DNA from 3 places in the Vibrio artabrorum genome. Region 2 is predicted to be linked to each of the others. Evidence: predicted binding sites of a transcription regulator. Region 2 holds the regulator's gene; each other region holds the start of a gene.
The links. The regulator MetJ, encoded in region 2, represses methionine synthesis genes. The targets are predictions, from matches to a motif close to TTAGACNTNTANANGTCTAA.
Positions count from the first base shown of each region.

Region 1: a site for MetJ is predicted at 6,316-6,335, ahead of metH (methionine synthase). Genes of this name have one in related genera too.
Region 3: a site for MetJ is predicted at 7,700-7,719, ahead of metE (5-methyltetrahydropteroyltriglutamate--homocysteine S-methyltransferase). Genes of this name have one in related genera too.

Region 1 covers NZ_AP025458.1:309,731-320,684, forward strand. The annotation lists rRNA gene OCU36_RS01515 (16S ribosomal RNA) at 1-100, shown strand, start outside; tRNA gene OCU36_RS01520 (tRNA-Ile) at 168-244, shown strand; tRNA gene OCU36_RS01525 (tRNA-Ala) at 259-334, shown strand; rRNA gene OCU36_RS01530 (23S ribosomal RNA) at 685-3,578, shown strand; rRNA gene rrf (5S ribosomal RNA) at 3,678-3,793, shown strand; tRNA gene OCU36_RS01540 (tRNA-Asp) at 3,861-3,937, shown strand; tRNA gene OCU36_RS01545 (tRNA-Trp) at 3,998-4,074, shown strand; gene OCU36_RS01550 (helix-turn-helix domain-containing protein) at 4,428-4,772, opposite strand; gene OCU36_RS01555 (cation:proton antiporter) at 4,935-6,215, opposite strand; gene metH (methionine synthase) at 6,384-10,061, shown strand; gene lysC (lysine-sensitive aspartokinase 3) at 10,178-10,954, opposite strand, start outside.
Region 2 covers NZ_AP025458.1:2,780,495-2,791,448, reverse strand. The annotation lists gene hslU (HslU--HslV peptidase ATPase subunit) at 1-14, opposite strand, end outside; gene hslV (ATP-dependent protease subunit HslV) at 73-621, opposite strand; gene OCU36_RS12665 (SPOR domain-containing protein) at 839-1,378, opposite strand; gene cytR (DNA-binding transcriptional regulator CytR) at 1,501-2,505, opposite strand; gene priA (primosomal protein N') at 2,746-4,947, opposite strand; gene rpmE (50S ribosomal protein L31) at 5,291-5,509, shown strand; gene OCU36_RS12645 (malic enzyme-like NAD(P)-binding protein) at 5,843-7,132, shown strand; gene metJ (met regulon transcriptional regulator MetJ) at 7,340-7,660, opposite strand; gene OCU36_RS12635 (O-succinylhomoserine (thiol)-lyase) at 7,869-9,050, shown strand; gene OCU36_RS12630 (bifunctional aspartate kinase/homoserine dehydrogenase II) at 9,053-10,954, shown strand, end outside.
Region 3 covers NZ_AP025458.1:1,815,233-1,826,186, forward strand. The annotation lists gene trpA (tryptophan synthase subunit alpha) at 1-508, shown strand, start outside; gene OCU36_RS08170 (dicarboxylate/amino acid:cation symporter) at 891-2,150, shown strand; gene OCU36_RS08175 (hypothetical protein) at 2,590-2,838, shown strand; gene OCU36_RS08180 (septation protein A) at 2,964-3,566, shown strand; gene yciA (acyl-CoA thioester hydrolase YciA) at 3,734-4,132, shown strand; gene OCU36_RS08190 (YciI family protein) at 4,328-4,624, shown strand; gene OCU36_RS08195 (GspS/AspS pilotin family protein) at 4,626-5,018, shown strand; gene metE (5-methyltetrahydropteroyltriglutamate--homocysteine S-methyltransferase) at 5,166-7,511, opposite strand; gene OCU36_RS08205 (LysR substrate-binding domain-containing protein) at 7,791-8,702, shown strand; gene OCU36_RS08210 (DUF4250 domain-containing protein) at 8,856-9,056, opposite strand; gene OCU36_RS08215 (hypothetical protein) at 9,155-9,835, opposite strand; gene OCU36_RS08220 (YgiQ family radical SAM protein) at 10,166-10,954, shown strand, end outside.

The DNA of each region.
Region 1 (10,954 bases), 630 kb from region 2:
TAACCTTTCGGGGAGGACGCTCACCACTTTGTGGTTCATGACTGGGGTGAAGTCGTAACAAGGTAGCCCTAGGGGAACCTGGGGCTGGATCACCTCCTTATACGAAGATACTTACGATGAGTGTCCACACAGATTGATTAGGTTTAGAAAAGTTAAGAGACGATATTGGGTCTGTAGCTCAGCTGGTTAGAGCGCTCGCCTGATAAGCGGGAGGTCGGTGGTTCAAGTCCACTCAGACCCACCAATATCGACCTAGATGGGGCTATAGCTCAGCTGGGAGAGCGCCTGCCTTGCACGCAGGAGGTCTGCGGTTCGATCCCGCATAGCTCCACCATCTTTAAGCGTTCTTGTTAGATAAAAAGTCTTAAGAGAGTCTTTAAAAATGGTTCAATTTATTGAATCAAGCTCTTTAACAATTTGGAAAGCTGACTGATTGATTACTTACGAGTAATTCAATCAAATTTAAAAGTTCTCAATGTTTATCTTTCATTAGATAGACACAACAAACACATTCAAGTGTCTTGTATTCGATTCAAACTTGTTTGAATCACAATTGAGTCCGGCAAACAGTCATTGAGAATTAACCCTTCTTAATGACAACCAAAAACCTTGGTTGCTTTTTGTCTTCACTTTTTAAAAGTGAAAGCAAATTTGTATCATACACAAGACCCTTTCGGGTTGTATGGTTAAGTGACTAAGCGTACACGGTGGATGCCTTGGCAGTCAGAGGCGATGAAAGGCGTAATAACTTGCGATAAGCCCAGATTAGGTAGTAATAACCTTTTGAGTCTGGGATTCCTGAATGGGGAAACCCACGTGCATAAGTACGTATCCTGTTGTGAATACATAGCAACAGGAGGCAAACCGGGGGAACTGAAACATCTAAGTACCCCGAGGAAGAGAAATCAACCGAGATTCCGAAAGTAGCGGCGAGCGAAATTGGATTAGCCCTTAAGCTTTTAATGATGCAGGTGAAGAGTCTGGAAAGTCTCGCAGTAAAGGGTGATAGCCCCGTAACCGACACATCATAATCAGTGAAAACGAGTAGGGCGGGACACGTGATATCCTGTCTGAATATGGGGGGACCATCCTCCAAGGCTAAATACTACTGACTGACCGATAGTGAACCAGTACCGTGAGGGAAAGGCGAAAAGAACCCCTGTGAGGGGAGTGAAATAGAACCTGAAACCGTGTACGTACAAGCAGTAGGAGCACCTTCGTGGTGTGACTGCGTACCTTTTGTATAATGGGTCAGCGACTTAATTTTAGTAGCAAGGTTAACCGTTTAGGGGAGCCGTAGGGAAACCGAGTCTTAACTGGGCGTACAGTTGCTAGGATTAGACCCGAAACCAGGTGATCTAGCCATGGGCAGGTTGAAGGTTGAGTAACATCAACTGGAGGACCGAACCGACTAATGTTGAAAAATTAGCGGATGACTTGTGGCTAGGGGTGAAAGGCCAATCAAACCTGGAGATAGCTGGTTCTCCCCGAAAGCTATTTAGGTAGCGCCTCGGACGAATACTACTGGGGGTAGAGCACTGTTAAGGCTAGGGGGTCATCCCGACTTACCAACCCTTTGCAAACTCCGAATACCAGTAAGTACTATCCGGGAGACACACGGCGGGTGCTAACGTCCGTCGTGGAGAGGGAAACAACCCAGACCGCCAGCTAAGGTCCCAAAGTATAGCTAAGTGGGAAACGATGTGGGAAGGCTCAGACAGCCAGGATGTTGGCTTAGAAGCAGCCATCATTTAAAGAAAGCGTAATAGCTCACTGGTCGAGTCGGCCTGCGCGGAAGATGTAACGGGGCTAAGCTATACACCGAAGCTGCGGCTATGTACCTTAGGGTATGTGGGGTAGGGGAGCGTTCTGTAAGCCGTTGAAGGTGGTCTGTAAGGGCTGCTGGAGGTATCAGAAGTGCGAATGCTGACATGAGTAACGATAAAGGGAGTGAAAAACTCCCTCGCCGGAAGACCAAGGGTTCCTGTCCAACGTTAATCGGGGCAGGGTAAGTCGACTCCTAAGGCGAGGCCGAAAGGCGTAGTCGATGGGAAACGGGTTAATATTCCCGTACTTCTTACAATTGCGATGGGGGGACGGAGAAGGCTAGGTGGGCCTGGCGACGGTTGTCCAGGTTCAAGTACGTAGGCGGGTGGTTTAGGTAAATCCGGACCGCTACTAACGCTGAGATACGATGTCGAGCTACTACGGTAGTGAAGTCATTGATGCCATGCTTCCAGGAAAAGCCTCTAAGCTTCAGATTGTAAGGAATCGTACCCCAAACCGACACAGGTGGTCGGGTAGAGAATACCAAGGCGCTTGAGAGAACTCGGGTGAAGGAACTAGGCAAAATGGTACCGTAACTTCGGGAGAAGGTACGCTCTTATCAGTGAAGTCCCTTGCGGATGGAGCAGACGAGAGTCGCAGATACCAGGTGGCTGCAACTGTTTATTAAAAACACAGCACTGTGCAAAATCGTAAGATGACGTATACGGTGTGACGCCTGCCCGGTGCCGGAAGGTTAATTGATGGGGTTAGACTTCGGTCGAAGCTCTTGATCGAAGCCCCGGTAAACGGCGGCCGTAACTATAACGGTCCTAAGGTAGCGAAATTCCTTGTCGGGTAAGTTCCGACCTGCACGAATGGCGTAATGATGGCCACGCTGTCTCCACCCGAGACTCAGTGAAATTGAAATCGCTGTGAAGATGCAGTGTACCCGCGGCTAGACGGAAAGACCCCGTGAACCTTTACTACAGCTTGGCACTGAACATTGAACCTACATGTGTAGGATAGGTGGGAGACTATGAAACCGCGTCGCTAGATGTGGTGGAGTCGTCCTTGAAATACCACCCTTGTAGTTTTGATGTTCTAACGTTGGCCCCTGAATCGGGGTTACGGACAGTGCCTGGTGGGTAGTTTGACTGGGGCGGTCTCCTCCCAAAGAGTAACGGAGGAGCACGAAGGTGGGCTAAACACGGTTGGACATCGTGTGGTTAGTGCAATGGCATAAGCCCGCTTGACTGCGAGAATGACAATTCGAGCAGGTGCGAAAGCAGGTCATAGTGATCCGGTGGTTCTGAATGGAAGGGCCATCGCTCAACGGATAAAAGGTACTCCGGGGATAACAGGCTGATACCGCCCAAGAGTTCATATCGACGGCGGTGTTTGGCACCTCGATGTCGGCTCATCACATCCTGGGGCTGAAGTCGGTCCCAAGGGTATGGCTGTTCGCCATTTAAAGTGGTACGCGAGCTGGGTTTAGAACGTCGTGAGACAGTTCGGTCCCTATCTGCCGTGGGCGTTGGAAAATTGAAAGGGGCTGCTCCTAGTACGAGAGGACCGGAGTGGACGAACCTCTGGTGTTCGGGTTGTCATGCCAATGGCATTGCCCGGTAGCTAAGTTCGGAATCGATAACCGCTGAAAGCATCTAAGCGGGAAGCGAGCCTTGAGATGAGTTTTCCCTGGCACTATAAGTGTCCTAAAGGGTTGTCGTAGACTACGACGTTGATAGGCAGGGTGTGTAAGTGCTGCGAGGCATTGAGCTAACCTGTACTAATTGCCCGTGAGGCTTAACCATACAACACCCAAGGGGTTTTGTGGACTCAAAGAAAGACCAGACCTTGAATGCGTTTGAAGAGATAGACTTTTAAATCAGTTTTCCGAATTTTAAAATTTGCTTGGCGACCATAGCATTGTGGACCCACCTGATTCCATGCCGAACTCAGAAGTGAAACACAATAGCGCCGATGGTAGTGTGGGGCTTCCCCATGTGAGAGTAGGACATCGCCAGGCTTTAAATTAAATCTTTAGGTTGACCGACCTGGAGATATGGACGCTCACTTAGTGAGTTGACCACTGCGGAGTGGTAGTTCAGTTGGTTAGAATACCGGCCTGTCACGCCGGGGGTCGCGGGTTCGAGTCCCGTCCACTCCGCCACTTATTCGATAACCTCGCCTAGTGCGAGGTTTTTTCGAATCTGAAGTAATAAAAAGTTTTAGGGGTGTAGCTCCAATTGGCAGAGCAGCGGATTCCAAATCCGCGTGTTGGGAGTTCGAATCTCTCCACCCCTGCCATATTTAAGGCTCTAGCAGAAATGCTAGAGCCTTTTTGCTTTCTATGATTTGGACACCAATCCCTCTTGATGGACATACAGAGCCAAATATCAAATTGCTGCTGTTTTACCAAGCGAGGTCTCGTCCCACGAGCTGCCCAAAGACGTGTTGTTTGTTCTGCTGACCAAATCGAGCTTCATCTTGAAACCAGACATCAACACGGCTGGGGATCTTAAGGATCGTTTCGATTTGGAATTTTTTTTAAATCGTCTTGGATTTTCTGTGATGGTTTAGGGTGTTTGGAACAGGAAGTTATCCAAGAAAACCCCATATGGGCGAGGAGATAATAAATGGAATTTGGGTGGTAGTGTTTATCACAGTTTAACGATGTAGTCATGTATATCGCTCCCGACAAGGCGTCCGCCAGAAGGTGATTCGACTTTTTTCTTTATAAACTCGTTGAGTTGTTTTCGTTGTCCTTCAGTGATGTAGGCTGGTCTACCTGTGCAGGGTTTCTCTTCAAGTCCTTCCAAACCTTTTTCAAAAAAAGTCTTAACCCATTTATTCACACTGTTCCGACTGACTTTGAGGGCTTTTACAATTTGTGCACGAGAGAGGCTGTCTTTAAAGTGTGCAAGCGCTAGTAAGTGAACCTTTATCTGAATGGTTTTTTGTTGGCTCGCTAGCTTTTTTAAATCGGTATTATTCAGGCTATTGATGGCTAAATTTCACAATAATTTATCAGTTTCAATTCGATCATATGTTTACTTTCATTGGTATTAGTGACGAGAACACCAAGTGGTGTGCATGAAAAAAGCCAGTAACGGGGCTACTGGCTTAATAACAATCGGCAATATATTTTAGAGCGAGATCATGAGATGTTAATCTAAATTTTTCTCTGCTTGCTTCGCTTTTTCGATCATAGGAGTAATCGTAGAGCCTTGTACTAAGATAGAGAATACAACGACCGCATAGGTCATAACGAGGATGATTTCTTTTACATCAATGAGTTTTTCTTCAATTACCCAAATGCCGGAAGGGATTGAAAGTGCCATCGCCAGAGCTAGACCACCACGCAAGCCTCCCCAGGTCAGAATATTAATTGACCACGGGTTGTAAGTTCTAAAGCGTTTGAATCCGATATAAGATAGGAAAACACTTAAGTAACGAGCACTTAGTACTAAAGGAACAGCGAAAGCCATCAAGATCCAGTCTTCTTGATGGAATTTAAATAACAACATTGACATACCAATTAATAGGAACAATACACCATTCAATAGTTCATCAACTAATTCCCAGAAGTGGTCTAGATGCTCCTCGCTCTCTTTTGAGAAGCCAATAAAGCGTGTCCAATTCCCAATCATGATACCCGAAACCACCATGGCTAAAGGTCCTGAAACATGCAGATATTCAGCAAAAGCATAACCTGCAGTTGGGACACCAATCGTTAACAGTAATTTCATTGAATGGTCATCAGTCGTACTGATCAAGTAATGAAAGATTAACCCTAAAATAAAGCCATAAACGATGCCGCCAATCGCTTCTTGGATAAATAGCAGTGCGACACTACTGACGGTTGGAGTGTCTGTGCCAAATGCGATAGTAAATAAGGTCACGAAGATGACAAGTCCAAAGCCATCATTGAAAAGTGACTCACCTTCAATTTGAGTTGATATACGTTTAGGAGCATTAAGCTTCTTAACTATTGCCAAAACGGCTATTGGGTCGGTTGGGGATATGAGTGAGCCAAAAAGTAAGCAGTAAATCAGATCAAAATGAATGCCGATCAACTGACAAAACCCATATAGAACGAAGCCAACAAAGAACGTTGAGAAGAGCGTAGCACCAAGTGCGAGCACTGTAATTTCCCATTTCTGGTCTTTTAAATTAGGTAACTTAATCCCCAATCCGCCAGCAAAGAGTAGGAACCCTAATATTCCTTTGAGTAGGAAATCTTCAAAGTTGATGCTAGCTACAGTTTCTGAAGCAATATCAGATAGTTGAAACCAATTATTTTGCCCTGCAATGATGATTAATAGAGATAACATCATTGAACCAGCGGTAATCGCGATAGTTGTCTGCATTTTACCAATTTTGCTATTAACTAAAGCAATAAGCATGGCTGCTGCGGATAAGAAGCATAAGGTGTAATAGACTGACATTGGGATTCCAATATGTGACAAAGTGTGAATATGAATTTTCGTTGTCTCATGTTCAAATAGCAACCATTTTTTGTCATGAATCGGTAATCAATTTACTCATTTAGACGTCTAGACTCCTTTTTAATGTGTGATAGGATGGACGAATAATTAAAGGAATGAGGTTGTATTGTGGGAAGTAATATAAGGCAAAAGATTGAATCTCTGTTGAAGCAACGAATTTTGCTGATCGATGGTGGTATGGGTACCATGATTCAGGATCGTAAATTGGACGAGCAGGACTATCGAGGTGAGCGCTTTGCTGATTGGCATAGTGACTTAAAAGGGAACAACGACCTTTTGGTACTTACACAACCTAATCTTATCAAAGGTATCCATACCGAGTATTTGGAAGCGGGGGCTGATATCCTCGAAACGAATACCTTTAATGCAACAACCATTGCTATGGCTGACTACGATATGGAAAGCCTTAGTGAAGAAATTAACTTTGCTGCTGCTAAGCTTGCTCGTGAAGCGGCTGATGAATGGACCGCAAAGACCCCGGACAAACCTCGCTTTGTGGCGGGTGTGTTAGGTCCAACTAACCGAACTTGTTCTCTCTCCCCGGATGTTAATGATCCGGGTTATCGTAATATTAGCTTCGATCAACTGGTTGAGGCCTATTCTGAATCAACTCGAGCTCTGATCAAAGGCGGCTCAGATCTTATTCTGATCGAAACTATCTTTGATACCTTAAACGCGAAAGCATGTGCGTTTGCGGTTGAATCTGTTTTTGAAGAAGTCGGCATTACTTTACCAGTCATGATCTCCGGTACCATTACTGATGCATCAGGCCGTACCCTTTCAGGTCAGACGACAGAAGCATTCTACAACGCTCTTCGTCATGTTAAACCTATCTCATTCGGCTTGAACTGCGCATTAGGCCCAGATGAACTGCGCGAATATGTCGGTGAGATGTCTCGTATCTCTGAATGCAATGTATCTGCACACCCTAATGCGGGTCTGCCCAATGCATTTGGTGAGTATGACCTTTCTCCCGAAGAGATGGCGGAACATGTTAAAGAGTGGGCTGAAAGTGGATTTTTGAACTTAATTGGCGGATGTTGTGGTACAACGCCAGAACACATACGCCAAATGGCAGAGGCTGTTGAAGGTGTAACGCCACGTCAATTGCCTGATTTGCCGGTTTCTTGTCGTCTTTCTGGACTTGAGCCTTTGACGATTGCTAAAGAGTCTTTGTTCGTGAATGTCGGTGAGCGGACCAATGTTACCGGTTCAGCTCGCTTTAAGCGCCTCATTAAGGAAGAATTATACGATGAAGCGTTGAGTGTGGCTCGAGAGCAAGTCGAAAACGGTGCTCAGATTATCGATATCAACATGGATGAAGGGATGCTAGACGCCGAGGCGTGTATGGTTAAATTCCTCAATCTATGTGCTTCAGAACCTGAAATCTCGAAAGTGCCGGTTATGGTCGATTCTTCTAAGTGGGAAGTTATCGAAGCTGGCCTAAAATGTATTCAAGGTAAAGGCATTGTTAACTCCATCTCTCTAAAAGAAGGCAAAGATAAGTTTGTTGAGCAAGCCAAATTAGTTCGTCGTTATGGTGCTGCTGTCATCGTGATGGCGTTTGATGAGGTCGGTCAGGCGGATACTCGAGAGCGTAAAGTTGAGATCTGCACCAATGCCTACAACATTCTTGTTGATGAAGTCGGTTTCCCGCCAGAAGATATTATTTTTGACCCGAACATTTTCGCAGTGGCGACTGGTATCGATGAACACAATAACTATGCGGTTGATTTTATTGAGGCGGTAGGGGACATTAAACGCGATCTCCCGCATGCGATGATCTCTGGCGGTGTGTCGAATGTTTCATTCTCATTCCGTGGTAATAATTACGTCCGTGAGGCGATTCACGCGGTGTTCCTATATCACTGTTTTAGAAATGGTATGGATATGGGTATTGTAAACGCGGGTCAGTTGGAAATTTACGATAATGTTCCAGAAGATCTGCGTGATGCGGTTGAAGATGTCGTACTAAACCGTCGTGATGACTCAACCGAACGCTTGCTTGATATCGCGACTGAATACCTAGAGCGCGCTGTCGGTAAGGTTGAGGATAAATCGGCATTAGAGTGGCGCACTTGGCCGGTAGAGAAGCGTTTGGAGCACTCTTTAGTAAAAGGTATCACTAACTTTATTGTTGAAGATACCGAAGAAGCTCGCATTAATGCCTCTCGTCCTATTGAAGTGATAGAAGGTCCTTTAATGGATGGCATGAACGTAGTTGGTGACCTGTTTGGTGAGGGTAAGATGTTCTTACCACAGGTTGTAAAGTCTGCGCGTGTTATGAAGCAGGCGGTTGCTCACTTAGAACCGTTCATCAATGCAACCAAAGATGTAGGTGCAACTAACGGGAAAATCTTACTTGCGACAGTCAAAGGCGATGTTCATGACATCGGTAAAAACATAGTAGGCGTGGTTTTACAGTGTAATAACTACGAAATTATCGATTTAGGTGTGATGGTGTCATGCGAAAAAATCCTTAAGGTCGCTAAAGAAGAGAACGTCGATATCATCGGTCTTTCGGGTTTGATCACGCCTTCACTGGATGAGATGGTTCATGTTGCTAAAGAGATGGAGAGGCAAGGTTTTAAACAGCCTCTGTTAATCGGTGGGGCAACGACATCTAAAGCACATACTGCAGTCAAAATCGAACAGAATTATTCAGAACCTGTCGTCTATGTAAATAATGCCTCGCGTGCTGTCGGTGTTTGTACTTCACTACTGTCAGATGAATTGAAACCCGCTTTCGTTGAGAAGTTGGATATCGATTACGATCGGGTTAGAGATCAACACCATCGTAAAAAGCCTCGTACTAAACCTGTTACGCTTGAGAAAGCACGAGCTAACAAAGTGGCTATTGATTGGGATGCTTATACTCCACCGGCCCCTGCGAAGCCGGGTGTACATATCTTCAATGATTTTGATGTATCTACTTTACGTCAGTACATCGACTGGACCCCATTCTTTATGACATGGTCATTAGTCGGAAAGTACCCTGCAATTCTTGATCATGAAGAGGTGGGTGATGAAGCTAAACGCCTATTCAAAGATGCCAACGATTTACTGGATCGCATCGAGAAAGAGAAGTTGCTTGAAGCGCGAGGTATGTGTGCTTTGTTCCCAGCGAACAGTGTTGGTGATGATATTGAGGTGTATACCGATGAATCTCGTACCGAAGTTCTAAAGGTTCTACACAACCTTCGTCAACAAACAGAAAAACCAAAAGGCTTTAACTATTGTTTATCTGATTACATCGCGCCAAAAGATAGCGGTAAAGCAGACTGGATTGGTGGATTTGCGGTAACGGGTGGCATTGGTGAGCGAGAGTTGGCTGATGAATACAAAGCGAAAGGCGATGACTACAACGCCATTATGATTCAGGCAGTTGCTGATCGATTAGCTGAAGCGTTCGCGGAGTATCTGCATAAAGAAGTGAGAAAGGATATTTGGGGTTACTCGCCAGATGAGGATTTGTCTAACGACGATTTGATTCGAGAGAAATACCAAGGTATTCGTCCAGCCCCGGGTTACCCTGCTTGTCCTGAGCATACAGAGAAAGGCACGTTATGGGAGTTGATGGACGTTGAAAAATCGATCGATATGTCATTAACGACGAGCTATGCGATGTGGCCAGGTGCCTCAGTATCTGGTATGTACTTCTCACATCCTGATGCCCGATACTTTGCTATTGCACAGATTCAACAGGATCAACTGGAGAGCTATGCCGACCGTAAAGGTTGGGATATGTTAGAAGCCGAGAAGTGGTTAGGGCCAAACATTAACTAACTTTTAGGCTATGACGAGCTTGGATTCGTAAAGTAAAAAAGAGAAAGGGTTGCTCAAGAGCAACCCTTTTTGTAGCTGTGATTTAGTTATTTATCTGTCGATGATAAACGCATTTTCTACTCAAACAACTCTTGGTGCAGTTTTTGAATCGCCAACTTAGCAACAGATTCATCTAGCAAGAAACACAGGTTGTGTGGGCTTGCTCCGTAACAAATCATACGTAAGTTGAAATCTTCCAGAGTACTGAAAACTTGCTTTGCATAGCCTTTGCTTTCACTCATGTTATTGCCAATAAGAGCCACAACGCACAAGCCGTGCTCGATATCCACAGAGCACAGCTCCTCAAGTTCAATTCGAGCCGCTTCTGGTAATTCTGGTGCACCACCAGAGGTATCTGTTTGGTCTAAAGTGAGTGAAACACTGATCTCTGAGGTGGTGATCAGATCAACAGAGATCTTATGTTTAGCTAGGATCTCGAATACCTTCGCTAAAAAGCCGTAAGCATGGAACATATTAGCGCTGCGCAGCGTAACCATGGTTTGATTGCAGCGTAGGGCAAGCGCTCTAAATAGAGGAGAGCTTTCAACTTGTTGGCGAATCCATGTACCACCAAGTTCAGGAGCTTTAGAGGAGCCGACAAATACTGGGATTTGGTGACGGAGTGCCGGAACTAGCGTTGATGGGTGCAGTATTTTCGCTCCAAAGTTTGCCATTTCCGATGCTTCGCTGAAGCTGATTTCTGGAATCGGCGATGCTTTAGGTGCAATACGAGGATCTGTTGTGTAGATACCTGGAACATCCGTCCAGATCTCTAAACCTATCGCTTGCACAGATTCGGCAATCAGCGCTGCTGAATAATCACTGCCACCGCGGCCCAAAGTCGTGGTATTACC
Region 2 (10,954 bases):
GTCATCTCAGACATGGTTTTTCCTTAATTCTTTAATCACGGTTGAATACAAGGTTGTTGATGGAAGCGTTCGTTACTCTGGCTTTGGCAGCTCAACGGTGCTTTCTAGTTCTTCAACAGTGTGGTGATGGTTGGTGAACACACAGATATCGCCAGCAATATTCAGCGATTTTTCTGCGATTTCACGCGCATCTAAATCTGTATTTTCTAATAGTGCAGTCGCTGCAGCTTGAGCGAAGTTGCCGCCCGAACCGATCGCAATCAGGTCATTTTCAGGCTGAACAACATCGCCGTTACCTGTAATGATCAGTGACGCAGTTTCATCCGCAACCGCCAGCAAGGCTTCTAATTTACGGAGCGCGCGATCGCTACGCCAATCCTTCGCTAGCTCAACGGCAGCTTTGGTTAGGTGGCCTTGGTGCATTTGCAGTTTGCTTTCAAATTTTTCGAATAGCGTGAAAGCATCAGCCGTACCGCCAGCGAAACCTGCCAGTACTTTGTTGTTGTATAGGCGACGTACTTTACGGGCATTGCCCTTCATTACAGTATTGCCTAGAGATACTTGTCCATCACCCGCGATGACGACTTTATTATTACGACGTACAGATACTATGGTAGTCACGAGTAGGGCCTCTTAATATTCTTATCTTTGGGTATGAAAAGTATATGAGGATGATAGTTGGATAATTCAAGGAACCACGAGTGATGTCGCGCAACTTATCGACGGAAGTCGTCAAGATATTGGGTTTAAAGCGGGGGAACAAAAGAAAACCTCCACAATAGGAGGTTTTTGGTGTTGTATGGCGATGGCAGATGTAACGGCGTTATTGCCGTCGTCGCTAATCGGTATCCTTCCAAATTGCACAAGGTTCGATTTTTGCTCGTTGCAGCTTATGACGAGCTCGCTCTGCGTCGCGCTTAAACTTGTATGGTCCTAGAACCACACGATACCAACTGCTCCCTTCTTTTTTACGGATTTCACTCGAGAGGCCTTGGAAGGCAATATCCAATTTACGAGCTTCGGCTTGTGCTGAGGTTTTGTAAGCCCCACACTGCATGACGTAAGGGATCTTGGAGACCGTTTGTTCTTTGGCTTGTACTTTAATCTCACGGCTTGGCAATGTTTCAACGTAGTCCCACTTCTCTTCAGGAGGGGGCGGGATCACTTTCGTTGGTTTTGGCTTCGGTGTTGGTTTACTTACGACTGGAACCGGTGCTGGCGGCTCAGGATCATTACTCAGTAAGTAAAGCCCATAAACAAAACCACCGACAAGGAGGATCGCTAAAAGGCCACTGCGCCAAGGTTTACGGCGAGGAGCTTGTTTTTTAGTCGTTTTTTTTGTGCCACGACCACGCGTTACATAATCTTTCTTAGCCACAAGACAATTCAATAGTTGATGATTCTGCTCTCATGGTAATCCAGATCGCATGAGGATAATAGTCTAGAAATCGAAGCGACATATTAAAATGTGCTGCAGACTGATATCGGTATTTCGAAAGCTTATAGTCGTGGTGGTGCCGTCGTGCCTCGAACGACCAATTTTGCTTCAAGTAGACGAGAACCCGCTTGTACATCATTGCCTTTCAGTAGATCCAACATCATTAACATCGCTTGGCGTCCAATTTCATAACGAGGTTGAGAAATCGTGGTTAACGGTGGATCGCAGTATTGAGCAAATTGGATGTCATCGAAGCCAACAATGGAGAGGTCTTGAGGAACACGTAAACCTAACCTTTTTGCTTCTTGAATGGCCCCGATCGCCATCGCATCGTTGTGACAGAAAATGGCGGTGGGTTGCTCTGGCAGTGCCAGTAAATGACGAACCGCTTGAGCGCCAGCGTCAAAGGAAAAGTCACCAATGGTGCTGTATGCTGGGTTCATTGATATCCCAGCTCGACGCAGTGCCTGTTGGTAACCTTGTTGACGGAATTTGCATAGCGTTGCCGATACTGGTCCAGAGATTTGAGCAATACGTTTATGACCGAGCTGAGCGAGGTAGTTTACGGCTTCAAATGCAGACGTTAGGTTATCGATGTGCACGGTGGGGAGTTCAAGTTCAGGGGCGAATTCACACGCCATTACCATCGGGGGTAAGTTTTTTTGTTCAGACTTACTGACATCAAATGGGTGATCAGTGCCAAGTAATAACATACCATCGGCTTGCTTGGTAAAGACTAAGTTAACAAATGAGGATTCGCGCTTTTTTTGTTGGCCGCTATCACCAAGCAGAACAAGGTAGTCATTTTCTACTGCGGCATCTTCAATACCACGAATGATCTCGGCGAAATAAGGGTCACAGATATCAGGAACGATAGTGATGATGGTTTTTGATTCGTTGCGACGTAAGTTTCTAGCTAATGTGTTGGGGGAGTATCCAGCTTCAAGCACTGCTGTCTCGACTCGTTTACGAGTAGACACGGAGACCTTCTCAGGATTCATCAATGCACGTGATACCGTGGCTGTTGAGACGCCTGCTAACTGGGCAACATCCTTCATTGTCGCCATAAATTAAACCCTCTTTTAAGTTCCTTTGCTGCCTAATTGTCTAAGGCACGAATAATAAGTGTGATTGAACAAATATCATGAAAGTGTTGCTAACCCTTTTTTCATGACAATATTTTATTTGTTTCATCCGAGTAAAGTTACGGTTAGATTAACAAAAATCACACGACTGGTGTGAGGTGGGTCATGAAAAAGATGAAATATTTTTGAATAAACCCACCATTAATTTTAACCATGATGGGTTTAGCTTAAATCTTGCGGTTCAATATCGAGCGACCAACGCACTTTTTTTGCAGCGGGTAATAGATTAATCGCAGGTTTTGCACTCATTAATAGCTTCTGCATAAGCGAGCGCGTTTGTGTTTGCAATATTAACTGCCAGCGAGATTTACCTGCTCGTTTGGCTAATGGCGCTGGCGTTGGACCGAGCACCATACAATAGTCGTCAAACAAAGGGTGCGATTCCAATGTGTGACGTACCTGACGTAAGAACTCTTCCACCAAGTGCGTGTCATTCGCTTCTGCTCTAAACAGAGTCATAAAGGTATAAGGCGGTAACATCGCCTGTTTGCGTTCCGCCAGTGCTGTTTGAGCAAAGTGGTTATAGTCTTTGTGAAGAAGCGCTTGTAACAAGCCGTGTTCTGGGTGGTGAGTTTGTAAGATTACCTCACCCGGTTTACTAGCACGCCCTGCTCGACCGGCAACTTGAGTGAATAATTGAGCCAATCTTTCTGAAGCGCGAAAATCACTGCTATATAAAGAAGCATCAACATCCAATAATGCCACAAGTGTCACGTCAGGGAAGTGGTGGCCTTTAGCCAGCATCTGTGTACCGATAAGTATTTGGTATTTCCCCTGACGAATAGACTCTAGCGCGCTCTCTAGGCTGCCCTTACGGCGGGTGCTGTCTCGGTCAATACGAACGGTTTTGTATTCAGGAAATAACTGACCTAGTTGAGCTTCCAGTTGCTCGGTACCGACACCGACTGTCACCAAGTTCTGTGAACCACAGCTTTGGCAATGGTGCACGATATGTTGCTGCGAGCCGCAATGGTGGCAGCGCATTTCATTACTGTATTGGTGATAGGTGTAGTAAGCGTCACAGCGTTTACATTCGGCGGTCCAACCGCAATCATGACACATCAATGCCGGAGAAAACCCTCGTCGATTGAGAAACAGCATCACTTGGTTGCCTGCTTTGAGGTGTCTTTGCATTTCTGCAATGAGTGATGCAGATAAACCACTTTCCAGGTATTCCCCCTTCACATCCAACACTTTATTGGTGGTCGGCAAAGCGACCCCTGCGCGTGAGGTGAGGGTTAGGTAACTGTATTTACCGATTTGAGCATTGTGCAGCGTTTCAAAAGCGGGGGTTGCTGAACCAAGAACGACAGGGATTTGCGCCTTATGAGCACGCATGATCGCGACATCACGAGCGTGGTAGCGCAGGCTATCTTGCTGTTTATAAGAAGCGTCATGTTCTTCATCAACAATGATAATGCCTAAATCAGCAAAGGGGGTGAATAGCGCTGAACGGGTACCAATGACGATGCCAGCAATCTGATCTCGTGCTGATAGCCAAGCATTCAATCGCTCGGAGTCGTTTAATCCCGAGTGGATAACCTCTACCGGCACATTAAAGCGTCGCTTAAAGCGGTTAATGGTCTGTGGGGTTAGGCCAATCTCAGGAACCAAAACTAACGCTTGTTTGCCTTGGTCAAGGATCGGTTTGATCATGTTTAAGTAGACCTCAGTCTTACCTGATCCGGTGACACCTTCTAACAAGAAGCAACCAAAGTCGGTTTGGCTATTGACGGTCGCAATCGCGATGGCTTGCTCTGCATTGAGTTTTGGTTTGTCTTGGTCGTTTTCGAGTTCGACAGGCCATGCATGGCGTTTTGGCTTTTTCTCTACCGATTCAATCCAGCCTTTTTCTTCCAGCGTCTTAAGTACCGCGCTGCCCACCTCTTCATCAATGAATTCTTGATGAGAAACCGGGCCGTGCTCAAGCATGTGCATCACTTTGGCTTGCTTGACAGCACGACCAAAGCCTTGCATCAGTTGATCTCGACCTGATGGCGTCAGTTGCCATTCGACAAGCGTCGCAAAGTCGGCCGCTTTGCCTTTTCGTAAGGCGCTTGGCAGAGCATTGGCTAAGGTTTCCCCCAGTGGGTATTGGTAAAACTGACTGCACCATACCAAGAGTGCGTAGACCGATTCAGGCCAAACGGGTTGATTGTCTAACAAAGCTTTAATGGGCTTGAGCTTGTCTAGCTCGAATTCAGATTCGTTAACCAGGGCCGTCACAATCCCAGTTAAGGTTTGCCGTCCAAAAGGCACAGAGACTCGACCACCAATAATCGGAAATAGGTGGTTGGGAATCTTGTAATCAAACTGCTTGTCGAGTGGGACAGGCAGCGCCACACGGGCAATCATTGGACGCATAAAGGGACGGCTTTGCTGAGATGACGAGAGTGAACAGTCTAAAGGATAAGGCGGCTAAATTCGAGAAACAGTTTGCAAGAGAAGGCTAAGTCGCCCCATGAAGACGACTCACCTCCTCAAATATTCATCACCATCATCTTTGCGACAAAAGAAATAAAGACACTATTGGTGAAAAATGTATCAAATCAGTTGATCCTACCTCACAGATTCATTACTATACTGCGCCTTAAAGGTATGGCTTTATCGCGATTGAGTGATGCAGCGGTATCTTTATTTATTTTTTAACTACGTGTGGTGTGCGGCTTAGAATCGTATAGCGACACGGCCTACTTGAGGTTATCCCATGAAAGCTGGAATCCACCCAGAATACAAAGCAGTTACTGCAACTTGTTCTTGCGGCAACACATTTGAGTTCAACTCAACGCTAGCAAAAGAATCAATCCACCTAGACGTATGTGACAAATGTCACCCATTCTACACTGGTAAGCAACGTATCGTAGATACAGGCGGCCGTGTTGATCGCTTCAACAAGCGTTTTGGTGCTCTTTCTAGCAAGAAGTAATTCTCGCTATTTAGACATAAAAAAGGACACTTCGGTGTCCTTTTTTGTTGTTTAGCCTTTGAGAAAGCCATGAATATTAGGCCGCTCGAATTCTGCGCCAATTCATCATCAATGGCGAAGGCTTATTCTTATATGTGCTTCCCATATTATGCACGATAAGTATCCGTTCAAAAGTTCAACAAGTGGCAGTAATTTCAACTGCTCACTGGTCTTATTAGTAGTGAAATCTCGTTTTTTAATGAGACAGAAGCTGTAGCCATCTAGGAACTTTGAAGTACATCCATTAACATGAACAAGATCCCCCAAATAATAATATCCTAGGAACTAACACCCATGTCTGAAGACAGCCGCCAAGCTCAATCCTCTCAAGATTTATCACCTCAAGAACAATTCCGTCAGCAAGCTCTTGATTACCATGAGTTCCCAATGCCAGGTAAAATTGCCGTCGCCCTGACGAAGCCTGCAAACTCTGCAGAAGATCTGGCACTTGCATACAGCCCTGGCGTGGCTGAGCCTGTTCGCGAGATCGCACAGAACGTCGATAACGTTTATAAGTACACAGGTAAAGGCAATATGGTTGCTGTTATCTCTAACGGTACGGCGATTCTTGGTCTCGGTAACCTTGGCCCTATTGCTTCTAAACCTGTTATGGAAGGTAAAGCGCTCCTGTTTAAGCGTTTTGCTGGTTTAGATTCTATCGATATTGAAGTAAAACACCGCACAATCGATGAGTTCGTTGATACGGTTGCGAATATCGCAGATACATTCGGCGGTATTAACCTGGAAGACATCAAAGCCCCAGACTGTTTTGAGATTGAACGTCGCCTGATTGAACGTTGTGATGTACCGGTATTTCATGATGACCAACACGGTACGGCGATTGTAACGGCTGCGGGTATGCTGAATGCGATTGAACTTCAAGGTAAGGAGCTTGAAGAGTGTAAGATCGTCTGTTTGGGTGCTGGCGCAGCGGCTGTAGCATGCATGGAACTACTGATTAAATGTGGCGCTCAGCGTGAAAAAATCTACATGCTTGACCGTAAAGGGGTGATCCATACACGTCGTGATGACCTAAATGAATACAAAGCGCTGTTCGCAAACAACACGGACAAGCGCACGCTTGAAGAGGTTATCGAAGGCGCAGACCTGTTCTTGGGTGTATCGGGGCCTAACCTACTGCCTGCTGAAGCTCTAACGCTGATGGCTGATAATCCCGTTGTGTTTGCATGTTCAAACCCAGACCCAGAGATCAAGCCTGAGCTTGCACACGAAGTCCGTTCTGACCTAATCATGGGGACAGGCCGCAGTGACTACCCTAACCAAGTCAACAACGTACTGTGTTTCCCATTTATTTTCCGTGGTGCATTAGACGTACGTGCGAGCGAAATCAATGACGAAATGAAGCTGGCGGCGGTGAAAGCGATTCGTGAACTGGCAAAAGAAGACGTTCCAGCTGAAGTATTGGCAGCTGCCGGTGAGACTACACTGGAGTTTGGTAAGGGTTACATCATTCCTAAGCCAATGGACCCACGTCTACTTCCTCGCGTAGCACGAGCTGTAGCGGAAGCGGCGGTTGAATCTGGCGTAGCTCGTATCGAGATGCCAGCTAATTATATGGCATAGAGACATATAGTATAGAAACTGGATGACATAGTTGTCTGATATCGTCGTTTCGTTATCGAGACGAAAACGAATAATAAAAAACCGACTCATCGGGAGTCGGTTTTTTTATGTCTCTGATTCACAGCACACTGATAAAACTAGTCAGTGATGCAAAAAATAGAGTTCAGCGATAGCGAATCAATAATGAAGGCAGTGACTGAGTTGTTTTTATTCTTCGTCAAACGCTTCGAATTCGATGCCCATTTCTGTCATCAGTTTTTTCACTTCAGCAGGGATATCGTCAGGACGATCTTTACGAAGGTCTTCATCCGTAGGTAGTGGTTGGCCTGTGTACGCATGTAGAAAGGCTTCGCACAGTAGCTCACTGTTTGTGGCATGGCGTAGGTTATTAATCTGGCGGCGAGTTCGCTCGTCAGTCAGAACCTTTAACACTTTTAGAGGGATAGAAACTGTAATCTTCTTTACTTGTTCGCTTTTCTTTCCATGCTCAGCATATGGGCTTATGTATTCACCATTCCAGTCGGCCATTGCGTACCTTCATCACTTTAGTTGTTAGAATAAATTAATAGTGGTGATTTTAGCGGGATTTACTGCCATAAGCAAAGACATATGGACGTCTAGAAGTGTTGACGTCTCACATTTATGGAAGTAAAGTGAATAACCTATATCTAGCACAGCCGCAAAATGCCGATCAGCCGCTGTGATTCTCAGACGCAAAACTTGTAAGGAAGCACCTATGAGCAGCCGGAAGCCAGCAACAATAGCAGTACGGACGGGCATCGAGTCAGACAAGCAACATCATGCCGTTGTCCCACCTATTTATCTGTCGACTAACTATGGTTTTCCCGCTTTTGGTGAAGTGCCAAAGTACGATTACACTCGTTCTGGTAATCCAAACCGCGGTTTATTAGAAACGGCACTGTTTGAGCTTGAGTCGGGCAAAGGCGCGGTTGTCACTAACTGTGGTACTTCGGCGCTTAACTTATGGGTTTCTGCTTTCCTAGGTGGTGATGATCTTATTATCGCACCACACGATTGCTACGGTGGTACTTACCGTCTGTTTAACACTCGCTCATTAAAAGGTGATTTCAACGTTCTGTTTGTTGATCAATCGGATCAAGTTGCACTGGATGCGGCGATCGCGCTCAAGCCAAAGTTGATCTTAATCGAAACCCCATCGAACCCATTGGTTCGTGTGGTTGATATTGCAGAAACTTGCCGTAAAGCGAAAGAAGTGGGTGCTCTGGTTGCTGTCGACAACACATTTTTGACCCCAGTGTTCCAAAAGCCATTAGAGCTGGGGGCTGATTTTGTTATTCACTCGACAACCAAGTACATCAACGGACACTCAGATGTGATTGGTGGCGTTGTGGTCACTAAGACAGAAGAGCATGCTGAAGAGCTAGCATGGTGGGGCAACTGTATTGGTGCGACCGGCACACCATTTGATAGCTACATGACGCTCCGTGGTATTCGCACGTTGGGGGCGCGTATGCGTGTTCACGAAGAAAGTTCTCGTGACATTCTGACGGCCCTACAACAACAAGAACTGGTGGGGACTATTTATCACCCAAGCCTTGTTGAACATCCGGGGCACGAGATAGCAAAGAAACAACAATCGGGCTTTGGTTGTATGTTGAGTTTTGAATTTGCGGGTTCTTTTGAAGCGCTTAAATACTTTGTTGATAAGTTAGAGCTGTTTTCTTTGGCAGAATCATTGGGCGGTGTTGAAAGTCTGATTTGTCATCCTGCGTCTATGACTCACCGAGCTATGGGGGAAGAAGCATTGGCTGAGGCTGGTGTATCTCAGCAACTGCTGCGTCTTTCGGTTGGCCTTGAAGATGCGGAAGACCTCATTGACGATCTCAAGCAAGCTTTTGAAAAAACACAGCACTTTATCACTGAAGGGGAGGCCTAATAATGACAAACTTTCGCCAGCTACATAAATTTGGTGGTAGCAGTTTAGCCAATCCTGAATGTTACCAACGTGTGGTCAATATTCTCAGAGACTACTCATCCGCAACGGACTTAGTTGTTGTATCAGCCGCAGGTAAAACAACCAACCGTTTGATTGAATTTGTTGAAGCGCTTGATAAAGATGGTCGTATCGCACATGAATGTCTGCAAACACTTCGTCAGTTCCAGCTTGGACTGATTGAAGCACTGCTTGAAGGTGAGGCTGCCATTCAGCTCACGGCAACCATTCAACAGGAATTTACCGCTTTGGGTGAGCTAACCGCCCCTTTGAGCGAAGCGCAAAAAGCCCAGGTGCTTGGACACGGTGAGGTTTGGTCTTCACGTCTACTCGCGGCTTTGTTGTGCCAGCATGACTTACAAGCGGTTGCTCAAGATGCGCGTGCCTTTTTACGAGCTGACGTGGGGGCTCAACCGGAAGTTGACCGTGCCCGTTCTTACCCTCTGATTAAAGAAGTCCTGGCACAGCATGCACATTGCCGTGTGGTGATTACGGGCTTTATGGCTCAGAACAGTGAGGGCGAAACGGTACTGCTTGGTCGTAATGGGTCGGATTACTCAGCGACCGTGATTGGTGCTTTAGCTGAGGTGGAGCGCGTGACCATTTGGAGTGATGTGGCTGGCGTGTACAGCGCCGATCCTCGTTTAGTGTCTGATGCGTGTTTATTGCCTCTGCTTCGCCTTGATGAAGCGAGTGAATTGGCTCGCCTAGCGGCTCCAGTGCTGCATAGCCGAACGCTTCAACCTGTGGCTCAAAGTGCTATGGATCTCAGCTTACGTTGCAGCTATCAGCCAGAAGCCGGCTCTACGCAGATAGAGCGAGTACTGGCATCAGGTCGTGGTGCAAAAATCATAACCTCTTTGGATGAAGTCTTCATTGTTCAGCTAACTTTCGGCCATGGACATGATTTCGGTCGTCTAGAAAATGAAGTTCTTGAAGGACTTCAGCGTGCTCAATTAGAGCCTCTAGCTTATGAGCTTGAACCTGATCAAAACTGCTTGCGCTTAGCCTACACCGAAGAGATAGCAGGCAGTGCATTAGAGTACCTACAAGATCATGCTATTGAAGCCGAAATTAAGCTTAAAGAAGGTTTCTCTTTAATTGCTGCTGTGGGGGCGGGAGTCACTAAAAATCCAAATCATTGTTACGGTTTCTACCAACAGCTTAAGGGTTCTCCGGTTGAGTTTATCTCGGAAGCTCATTCAGGCTTGAGCTTGGTGGCTGTGCTTCGTAAAAGTGAAACATCGGGTTTAGTGAAAGGTATACACTCTCAACTATTTCAAGCGCAAAAGCGTATTGCGATAGCTTTGTGTGGCAAGGGTAACATTGGATCAAGTTGGTTAAGTCTGTTCGCTGAGCAAAAGGCTGAACTTGAAAAGCGCCATGGAATGAATTTTAACTTGGTTGCGGTGGTTGATAGCCAAACGTATTGGTTTGATGAGCAAGGTATTGATGCGAATTCCGTCAGTCAACGTTTTGATGATGAAGCCATTGCCAATAATGGTGACGATTGGCTTGACCGTTTGGGTTCTCTTCAGGGCTATGATGAAGTGGTGGTACTTGATGTCACTGCGAGTCCAGCGCTTGCAGCAAAATACCTGCAAATTGCCCAACACGGCTTCCACCTTATTTCAGCCAACAAGGTGGCAGGCTCGGCATCCAGCGAGTATTACCACCAAGTGAAAAGTGCCTTTGCTAAGATCAGCCGTCACTGGTTGTACAATGCAACGGTAGGAGCCGGCTTACCGATTAACCATACCGTACGTGATTTACGTGAAAGTGGCGATGACATCCTGGCACTGTCTGGTATCTTCTCGGGGACTCTATCTTGGTTGTTCCAACAGTTT
Region 3 (10,954 bases), 970 kb from region 2:
GATGTACGCAAACTTGGTCTATGCGCGTGGTATCGAGAACTTCTACCAGCGTTGTGCTAATGCAGGTATCGATTCAGTATTGATTGCGGATGTACCCACCAACGAGAGCGGCGAGTTTGTTGCTGCAGCTAACAAGTTTGGCGTTCACCCAATCTTTATTGCTCCACCAACAGCAAGTGATGAGACGCTTCAATCGGTGTCTGAGCTCGGTGGTGGCTACACCTACCTACTTTCTCGTGCTGGCGTAACGGGTGCCGAAACCAAGGCAAACATGCCCGTAACGGCGCTGCTTGACCGCTTAAACCAGTTCGATGCACCACCAGCACTGCTTGGATTCGGTATCTCTGCTCCAGAGCAAGTAAAAGAAGCAATCGAAGCGGGCGCTGCCGGGGCTATCTCTGGCTCAGCAGTTGTGAAAATCATTGAAAACCACATTGAACAACCAGACGCGATGCTTAAAGCATTGGCTGAATTTGTGACGCCAATGAAAGCCGCAACGCAGCAATAAGCAATAAGCAATAAGCAATAAGCTCCCACTCGTGCGACGATTTGCACTGTGGGAGTTTTTCTTTAAACATACGCTCCCCCTATTAATTGTTACAGACTTGATCTAAACAGCACTTCACACAAACCCACGGCACGCCAATAACACCTCATCAAAACATAGTTTCAATTTATAAATCATAATGGTAAATCCACAAGCAAACGTTTGCCTTGAGCAATAAAACACCGGCTCATTTCGGATTATCGACTTTTAATGATATTTCACATTCGCTGATATTGATAAATGTAAAGGATACGTGTAAAACTCTTCGCGAAATATTTATCCAATGCGAAATCATACGTTGGTGAGTAATTCTGGGATTTTTATATTTAGTAGCACGGAGGTTATGGAAGTGTTAAAAGAAAAGAATTTACTAAGCAACATCGGCATTCAAGTCGTGATTGCTATGATCATCGGTACCGCAGTTGGTGCGATGATGGGCCACAACGCAACAATGTTCGCTCCTCTGGGGGCTATCTTTATCAACTTGATCAAGATGCTGGTCATTCCGCTTGTGGCGGTTGCGCTAATTTCAGGTGCCGCAGGTCTAGGCAATAGCTCATCAGCCGGTAAAGTGGGGATCGCAACACTGGGTTACTTTGCACTGACGTCTGCGCTTGCTGTCGCACTAGCGCTAGTCATGGGTGAAGTGTTCGAACCGGGTCATGGTATCGATGTAACGGGTGTTCAAGGCATGTTCTCTTCTGAATACGCTGCGAAAGGTGAACTTCCAACGTTCTGGGCAACCATCACAGGCATGATCCCTACCAACGTTTTTCAATCATTGAATGAAGCAAACATTCTACAAATTCTCGTTTTCTGCTTATTCTTTGGTATCGCAATTTCTAAACAAGCGAAAGAAAAACGTGATCCAATCATCAATGGTGTAAACACGATTGTTGACGCTATGGTTTGGATGATTAACAAAGTTATGATCATCGCTCCACTTGGCGTGTTCGGCCTAATGGCAGAAGCTGTGGGTACATTCGGTTTTGGCGCGCTTATGGTTGTGTTCAAACTGTTCGTTGTCTACATCGCTGCGATTGCGATCTTCGGCTTTGTGGCTTACCCACTGATGATTCAAATCTTCACTAAGACTTCTGCGAAAAAGTTCCTTGTTGCAATGAAGAAACCTCAAGCGGTTGCCCTATCAACAGCTTCTTCAATGGCGACGCTGCCAGTAACAATGGACACCGTTGAAAACGAGCTTGGTGTAAGAAAATCTACGGCTTCATTTGTTCTACCACTTGGTGCAACAATCAACATGAGTGGTAACGCAATTTACTACGGTCTGGTTGCTGTCTTCTTCGCACAACTGTTCAACATCGACCTATCGTTGGGTGCTTACGTTGCTATCATCATAACCTCTACACTGGGTGCGGTTGGCCAAGCCGGTGTTCCTGGTCCTTCATTCTTAGTTGTTGCGGTACTACTTGCAGCCGGTATTCCAATCGAAGGTCTACCTCTTCTATTCGCTCTAGACCGTATTTTCGATATGATCCGTACGGCTCTGAACATCACGGGTGATGCAGCATGTGCAGTGATCGTTGATTCTCTAATCAAAGACGATGTGAAAGAAGCTGAACTGCAAAAACAGCAAGCGTAATAATTAAACGCTAAGTGGGTGGTGGCTTAAATTGGCACCACCAACCATGAATGAAAAATCCGAGAGCTTGACCGCCCTCGGATTTTTTTTATTTTTGGTATTGCCACTGGTTAGGCATTCATCTATAGACCAATCCGCGCCAAAGATATCAAACGTGACGTAATTAGAGATTGTCTTATCATCAATGTACAGTCGATCGTCAGAATGAGAAATTCACTATTCTCAAAATGAAACTATTTTATCTCTGTTACGTATTGATTGTCAGAGAATAGAACCTACCTTCCTTTAACTATATGAAAAGAAATTCAATTTTATTTGGTCGGGAATTTGTTCTGTTCCGTTGGAGAAAATGGCATTCGAATTGCTTTGTCATAGGTAACCCAACCAATCTTAAGCAGGTTGCACCGATATCACTGCAGCTTGTCACGGAGGATAGGCTATGACCTTACAAAGACATACGTATTACGGCTTAATTCACCATGGAATCAAAACCCTGTTAATGGACAGAATTGGCCACTTCACTGAGCGTGAATATCACGAGTATCTTGACCTTACAACCGGTAAATCGACGTGTTTCGCGATGAGTGAGCAAGAGCTTGAAAACACCTTAGACAATTTGAAGAGCGAAGGTTACCTTGAAGATATCAAGAAGCTGATACCTCGTTATCAAACCACATCAATGCGATAACACGTTCCGACACGATAAAGCGGTTAGATGTAATTAATTGGCACCCAATTGTCTCGGGCTATTTTGCATCGAGACAAATTTGGTTAGACTGTCTGCAACTCAACTAACTGGATATTCAGTGCCACATGAAACAAATTCTTGATTTCATACCTCTCATTATTTTCTTTGCGCTTTATAAGATGTACGACATCTATACCGCAACCGGTGCTTTGATCATCGCATCCGCAGTACAAATTGTTTTGATGTACTTAATTTATAGAAAAGTAGAAAAAATGCAGGTGATCACTTTCCTAGTGGTCGCCGTGTTTGGCGGCATGACCATTTCCCTGCATGACGATAACTTCATAAAATGGAAAGTCACCATCGTTTACGCACTGTTTTCTATCGGCCTGACAGTCAGCCATCTTATGGGTAAATCAGCAATTAAAAGGATGTTGGGCAAAGAGATTACACTGCCCGACGTCGTGTGGAGCAAAATTAACTGGGCATGGACCCTATTTTTTGCTGTTTGTGCACTCCTCAATATTTACGTTGCTTTCAACCTTCCTCTCGATGTTTGGGTGAATTTCAAAGTCTTCGGCTTGCTGATCGCGACCTTTGTGTTCACTTTGCTGACGGGAGCTTATATCTATAAGCATGTACCTAAAGATCAGTTTCAGCCCAAAGATCAAGATCAGCACCAAAACGAGCAACAAGCGCTCTCAGATCAAAATACTAAAGAAAAATAGCCGATTGCTAGCAACATTATCAACCGGCTATTTGGCCAATGATGCTCATGTTCATTGGCCCGTGATTTATTTTTGTTCGCAGAAGACATGAAAGGCAAGACCGCTGCAAGTCTGATAAACACCTCTATTTTTAATTGAAAACAATCAATACCATTAAGAGTACAACAATGACTATTCAATCAACTTTAAACCCGATTGGTTCTTTACTTCTTCGCACTTTAGCGATGCCCTCTGATACCAATGCAGCAGGCCAAATATTCGGCGGTTGGATAATGTCTCAACTGGATCTGGCGGGTGGTATACTGGCGAAAGAGATCTCTAACGGCAAGATTGTCACGGTTTCAGTATCGAGTATCGAGTTCAAACAGCCAGTGTTAGTGGGTGACGTTGTGTGTGTTTATGGTGACTGTACTAAGATTGGTCGTAGTTCGATGAATATTGACTTAGAAGTATGGGTTAAACCTGTACTTGACCACGGCATCGGCGATCGTTACAAGGTGTGCGGTGCGACATTCAACTATGTCGCTGTCGATGAAAGTGGTAAGCCTCGTCCAATCAAAAAATAGTGTGTCTCATCGCGCTAGCGCATTCTAAGGTCTTTAGTCATTTTCATTAAAAAACGCTGAAGACCTTGCTCCTCTCCCACCTCATTTCACAATTTCTTCTTATTCCCTCTTCCAATAGCCATTAGTTCGCGTAAATTAACCAGATAGCAAATTTAATCGCTGTCATTCAGTGAAGTAAAATAAGGATATCTCAACATGTGGTACGTAATTTTTTCTCAAGACGTCGAAAACTCATTAGCAAAGCGCCAAAGTGTTCGCCCACAACATTTAGAACGCCTGCAAACACTTCACGATGAAGGTCGACTTCTCACAGCCGGCCCTATGCCTGCTATCGATTCCGATAATCCAGGTGAAATGGGGTTCACTGGCTCGACTGTGATTGCTGAGTTCAATTCTTTAGAAGACGCGCAAACATGGGCTGATGCAGACCCATACGTTGATGCCGGCGTCTACCAAAACGTCATCGTTAAACCATTCAAGAAAGTGTTTTAACGTGAAAAAATGGATTATTGTCTCAGTCGCTGTTGCGCTACTCTCTGGCTGTGCTTCAGCGGAGCGTGAGCAGCAAAGACAGCTGGAAATGATGGCACAAAACCGAGCGGGGGTTCTCTCTGCCGGCTTGCCGATCGAGTATGGTCCATTGTCGATCATGCGCGTGCTAGCCAAAAGCACCGTTATCGAACTTATGATGATCTACAACCAAGATGCCAAAGGGGCGAAACCTTTAAACCAAGTTGTAGAGATGAGTGTGAACAGCTATTGCACTAACTCTGAAGTAAGATCACACCTAGATATGGGACTGGCTTACAACATCAAGATTCGTAACACTCGAGGACAGTTGATGGTTGACAAGCTGATCACTAAACAGACGTGTCAGAGCAGCTAGATTCGAGATTCGAGATTCGAGATTCGAACAAGCATCAATCCCGAAGGCCTCGCATCGCGAGGCCTTTGTTTTTAGGGCGTTACATTCTAACGAAGTTATCGAGGTTTTTAACAAGCTAGGATGACCCGTTATTGACTACGATTAGTATCAAGCTTCTGCGACGGCCCACTCTTTACGTAGCGCTTTAGTGGCTGCAACTAAATTAGCAAGTGCGGCTTCTGTTTCTGCCCAATTCCGGGTTTTAAGGCCGCAATCAGGGTTTGCCCATAAGCGTTCCACCGGAATTTTCTCAGCGGCTTTCTTAAGCAAGTCGATGATCCACTCTTCTGATGGAATGTTTGGTGAGTGAATATCATAAACACCAGGTCCAATCGCATTCGGATAGTTAAACGCTTCAAACGCTTTGAGCAATTCCATATTCGAGCGAGAAGTTTCAATGGTAATCACATCGGCATCTAGCGCGGCCACAGAATCAATGATCTCATTAAACTCGCTGTAACACATGTGGGTATGAATTTGCGTTTCTTGCTTAGCGCTCGCGGCTGAAATTTTAAAGGCATCGACCGCCCACTCTAAGTATTCTGCATGGTCACGCTTTTTCAGCGGCAAGCCTTCACGAATGGCAGGTTCATCAATTTGAATAATGTTGATCCCTGCATCTTGTAGATCAGACACCTCATCACGCAGCGCAAACGCCAGTTGGTTGGTGATCTCTTTGCGAGAAATATCTTCACGTGGGAATGTCCAGCACAAGATAGTCACAGGCCCAGTCAGCATCCCTTTCATCTGCTTAGCTGTTAATGACTGAGCATACGTCGACCACTCTACTGTGATCGGTTTTTCACGTTCGATATCTGCGACCACAATCGCCGGTTTTACGCAGCGTGAACCATAGCTCTGTACCCAACCAAATTGAGTGGTTTGGAAACCAGCTAAGTTTTCTGCAAAGTACTCCACCATGTCATTGCGTTCCGCTTCGCCGTGTACAAGTACATCCAAATCTAACGCTTCTTGGCGCTTAACTGCATCGGCTATGTGACCTTTCAATGCCGTGTTGTATTCCGCTTCACTCAGTTTGCCAGTGCGGTAAGCACTGCGTTGAACACGGATCTCCCCTGTTTGTGGAAACGAACCAATGGTTGTGGTTGGTAACAACGGTAAGCCGAGTACTTCAGACTGATGCGCGGCACGTTCTGCGTATGGAGCACTGCGCTCTGCTAATGCTTTAGTTACGGTATTGATTCGAGCTTGCACTTGCGGCTTGTTCACATGTGTGGCGCTCTTGCGTGCAACAATCGGTTGGCTGTAAGTCTCACACGCCAAAATGGCATTTTGATCGCCATCCAACGCGGCCCCCAATAAACTCACCTCAGTGACTTTCTGTTTTGCAAAGGAAAACCAACTCTTCACTTCTTCGCTGAGTGTATCTTCGAGTTCAAGGTCAACCGGGCTATGCAGCAACGAACATGAACTCGCGACCCACAATTTGTCTCCCAGCTTCTCTTTGACTGGTTGCAGTTTCTCTAGTAATGCCGCTAAATCAGCTCGCCAAACATTGCGCCCGTTGATTGCCCCCGCCGATAGCACCCAACCTTCAGGTAGCTTATTCACCACTTCATCGAGTTGTTGTGGTGCCGCAGCCAAATCAATGTGTACGCCATTCACTGGCAACTTTACGATTTGATCTAACGTATCGGTCACCGAATCAAAGTAAGTAGTAAGCAATAGTTTTACATCGCCTTGAATCACTTGATACGCCAGTTTGAATGAATCGGCCCACCGGCTTTCAAGCTCTAGAGAAAGGATAGGTTCGTCGATTTGCACCCACTCAACGCCCAACTTAGTGAGTTTTGCTAAAATCGCTTGATAAGCGGTGAGAAGACGCGGAAGCAGAGACAAGCGATCAAAACCCGCTTCCACTTCTTTACCTAAGTATAAGTAAGACAGTGGGCCGAGAAGAACTGGCTTCACCTTATGCCCCGCTTTAATCGCTTCACTCACTTCGTCAAACAGTTGTGGCCAGCTCACTTCAAAGGTGTCGTCTTTACTGAACTCAGGAACAATGTAGTGGTAGTTAGTGTTGAACCACTTAGTCATGTCGGAAGCCGCAGCACCATCTTTAGCGCTTTCAGATCCATGTTTACCACCACAACAGGTGGATTGTGTTTGAGATTGTCCACGCCCAACTCGAAATAAAGTATCTAAATCTGGGAAGGCTTTTTCATCTTCTGATCCACCAGCATGACGTTTCGGCACATGACCGAGAAGCAGAGTCGTTGTTAGAACATGGTCGTACCATGCGAAGTCACCCGCCGTTGCAAAACTTAGATTCGCGTCGGCTTGTACCTTCCAGTTACGATTTCTCAATTCGCTGCCGAGCTGCTTGAGCTCAGATTGGTCAATCTCACCGCGCCAGTACTTCTCTAGTGTGAATTTAAGTTCGCGTTTTTCGCCGATACGTGGGTAACCTAAAATATGCGTTGTTGTCGTCATGAACCTGTTCCTTATTCAATAATTTTAATATCCAGTCAGACGGCCTATCCGATTAAATCTTTTCAAAGAAGGCGTCTGGATGGCTAAACTATCTACCTAATCTGAACGATGAACAACGTCCAAATATTCATCTTGTTTATTAATAATTTTCATTTTGAATAATCTTAAGATGAACGATTAGAATTCATTTGGACATCTAGACGTTTACAAGAGAGTGAAAACCCCGTAGGGTGATTATTAAGAAATATTGAATTGGCTTAGGGAATATGAGGAATACTCATGATAGAGCTTAAACACCTTCGAACATTAACCACCTTGAGAGACAGCGGCTCGCTAACGGCGACGGCAACTTCTCTCCATCTGACTCAGTCGGCACTTTCTCATCAATTGAAAGATCTTGAAGCACGTATTGGCGGCCAGCTTTTCCTCCGTAAAACTAGGCCCGTAAAATTCACCTCTGAAGGGGAGATATTGCTTAAGCTGGCAGATGAGATACAACCCAAAGTCGCGAAAGCAGAAAACGAGCTCGCGAGCCTAAAGGAGGATGTGAATGGTCGGTTGCACATGGCGATCGAGTGTCACTCGTGTTTTCAATGGTTGATGCCTGCCCTGAAAGAGTACCAAGTGGCATGGCCAACCGTCACGCTTGACTTTTCATCAGGCTTTGGCTTTGAGCCCCTACCTGCGTTAATGGCTGGCGAATTAGATTTGGTGATTACCTCTGATATCCAGCCGCGTTCTGAGGTGCACTACGAACCGCTGTTCGATTTTGAAATGCGCTTGATTACTGCTATTAACTCACCTTTAGCGGAAAAGCAGATCATTGAGCCGCAAGACCTGAGTGATATCACCATGCTCTCCTACCCTGTTCAAAAGCAGCGGCTCGATGTTGTGAAGCACTTTTTACAACCCGCAGGCGTCGACCCTAAAAAATGGAAACAGGCAGACAACACGTTAATGTTGGTACAAATGGTATCGGCAGGCTTAGGGGTCGCTGCACTACCCAACTGGGCGATCAGTGAGTTTTCAAGGCAAGGGTTGATCGCCAGCAAACCATTGGGCAAAGGGCTATCAAGACGCCTATTTGCAGCAGTCAGAAATTCAGAAAAAGACAAACGTTACCTACAAGCTTTTTTTAGCACCGCAAGGCAGCAAAGTAAGAGTCACTTAGATGGGATTAAGGTTGTTTAACAGATTTCGTGTTGGGCGAGTTTGAGTAGTGTTAGCTTCACTAGGCAGCCGTCAGAAACAAGAAAGTCACAGACCATCTGTGACTTTTTTATTATCAATACAGACAATAGCGACACTTTTTCATTCACGATAGCTGATGCACTCGTCCGCTATTTATCTTGGGTAAGACTTAAACTGATTCGTCAATGGATCGTATTGGTAGCCAAGCATATCAAGCTTACCCACGACACTCTCTATATCCATTTCATACATACTGATCAGTTCTTCAAAGCTATCGCATTCTAAACGAAGTTTTTCATTCACGATGCCCAGCAAAATAATGCTATCGAAACCTTTAACGTTGCTTAAATCCATCTCGAACTCCTTACGAACACACCGACTAGAGTTAAGTTTAGAACGCTTACCCGCGCCACGCTAAAAAACCGATCACACTTCTTGACGAAAGTGAGTGATTAAAGTGCCCAAACTGGCGTTAAACCAACGACGGCCGCCAATAACATCAGCAACGAAATCGTCAACTGTAATTTTTCAGGCGTTTTAACGAACAATAAATGCCAACACCACACCACGATAGACGAGATCAACAAAGCAAAACTAAATAACAATGTTGAAATCACCGGTTCCAGTTGTGCCTCAGGCAGTGAATAAACATTGATCACGGTGGCTAGCACCACCAGCATGCCACTGAGTATACCCACAACAGGGAGAACACGATGAAAGGCTTGTAAGCGCGTTCTTGCAATTGTCAGCAGAAGATGGCTGAACACTGAGCCCAACAATACCACGAGTAACAAGGTCGTGATCATACCAACCGTGGTTGCTTGTTCTGTTGCTTGGATAGCTACGTATGACAGCGCTAAACCACAAGCTAGATACATCACCCAAATGGGGCCAGCGTCGCGTGTTTTGTTAGTCTGAACTTGAGAATAGAAATAGAAGATCGCAAATACGACCAGAAAAGCTTCGATCTTAAGAGAAGAAACGGCGAGCCACAGTACGCCAATCGCGGGTAACATCTTGTGAATGCGGCCACGTTGACCTGGGCAAATGTCCCCCTTCACTAAGATTAAAGTTAACATCAGTTGAGCTCCCAATAACATCGGAGCAAATTGCATTAGTAACGTTTCGACCATTATGGATCTACTTATTCAGAGATATTTTCGCGAATAATATCAAAATCTGCCCTGAACACTAATCAAAATCGCAAATTAGCGGCGTCATTCATGGCTTCAACTCGGCTTTTGTATAGCGATTTTATCCGTAAGATCACCCAAACGTCGAAAGACATCAGTACGAGCAGGGGCATGTTCTACTGGCTAGTCTAGCTTCATGCCGCTATAATTCCCGCCTCAAAAATCAGAGGTTGAAATATGTACAGCGATATCACTCCTATTCACGAACACAAAAAATACTGGGCCGAGTGTTACGGAACAGCACCCTTTCTGCCGACCAGTAGAAAGGAGATGGATGCGCTTGGATGGGATAGCTGTGACATTATTATTGTAACGGGCGATGCCTATGTCGATCACCCGAGCTTTGGTATGGCGATCATCGGCCGTCTGCTTGAAGCTCAAGGTTTCCGCGTGGGCATTATTGCTCAACCAAAGTGGGACAATAAAGATGCCTTCATGAAGCTAGGTAAACCTAACCTATTCTTCGGCATCACAGCGGGTAACATGGACTCCATGATCAACCGCTACACCTCTGATCGAAAATTACGTCACGATGATGCTTACACACCGAACAATGAAGGTGGCAAGCGTCCTGACCGTGCAACTCTGGTTTATTCTCAACGTTGTCGTGAAGCTTACAAAGGCACGCCAATCGTACTTGGTGGTATTGAGGCGAGTTTGCGTCGTGTGGCTCACTACGACTACTGGTCGGATAAAGTTCGTCGCTCTGTATTGTTTGATGCAAAAGCGGACATTCTTCTTTTTGGTAACGCTGAGCGTGCACTGGTTGAAGTGGCACACCGCATTGCCGATGGCGAAGACATGTCTACGCTGACCGATATTCGTGGTACTGCTATCAATCTCCCTGCGGCCCCTGAAGGCTTCAAGATCATTGACTCTTCTCGTATCGAAAAGCCGAACAAAGCGTACGTTCCGGTAAACCCATACGAAGTTGAAACCCAGTGTGATACCAAGAAAGACGAAAAAGAAGAAGTAAAAGCGCAACCTATTACTATTCGCCCTTCTCGTCACGATGCAAAAACAACAGCGGTGCGTATCCCAGGTTACGAAAAGCTAAAC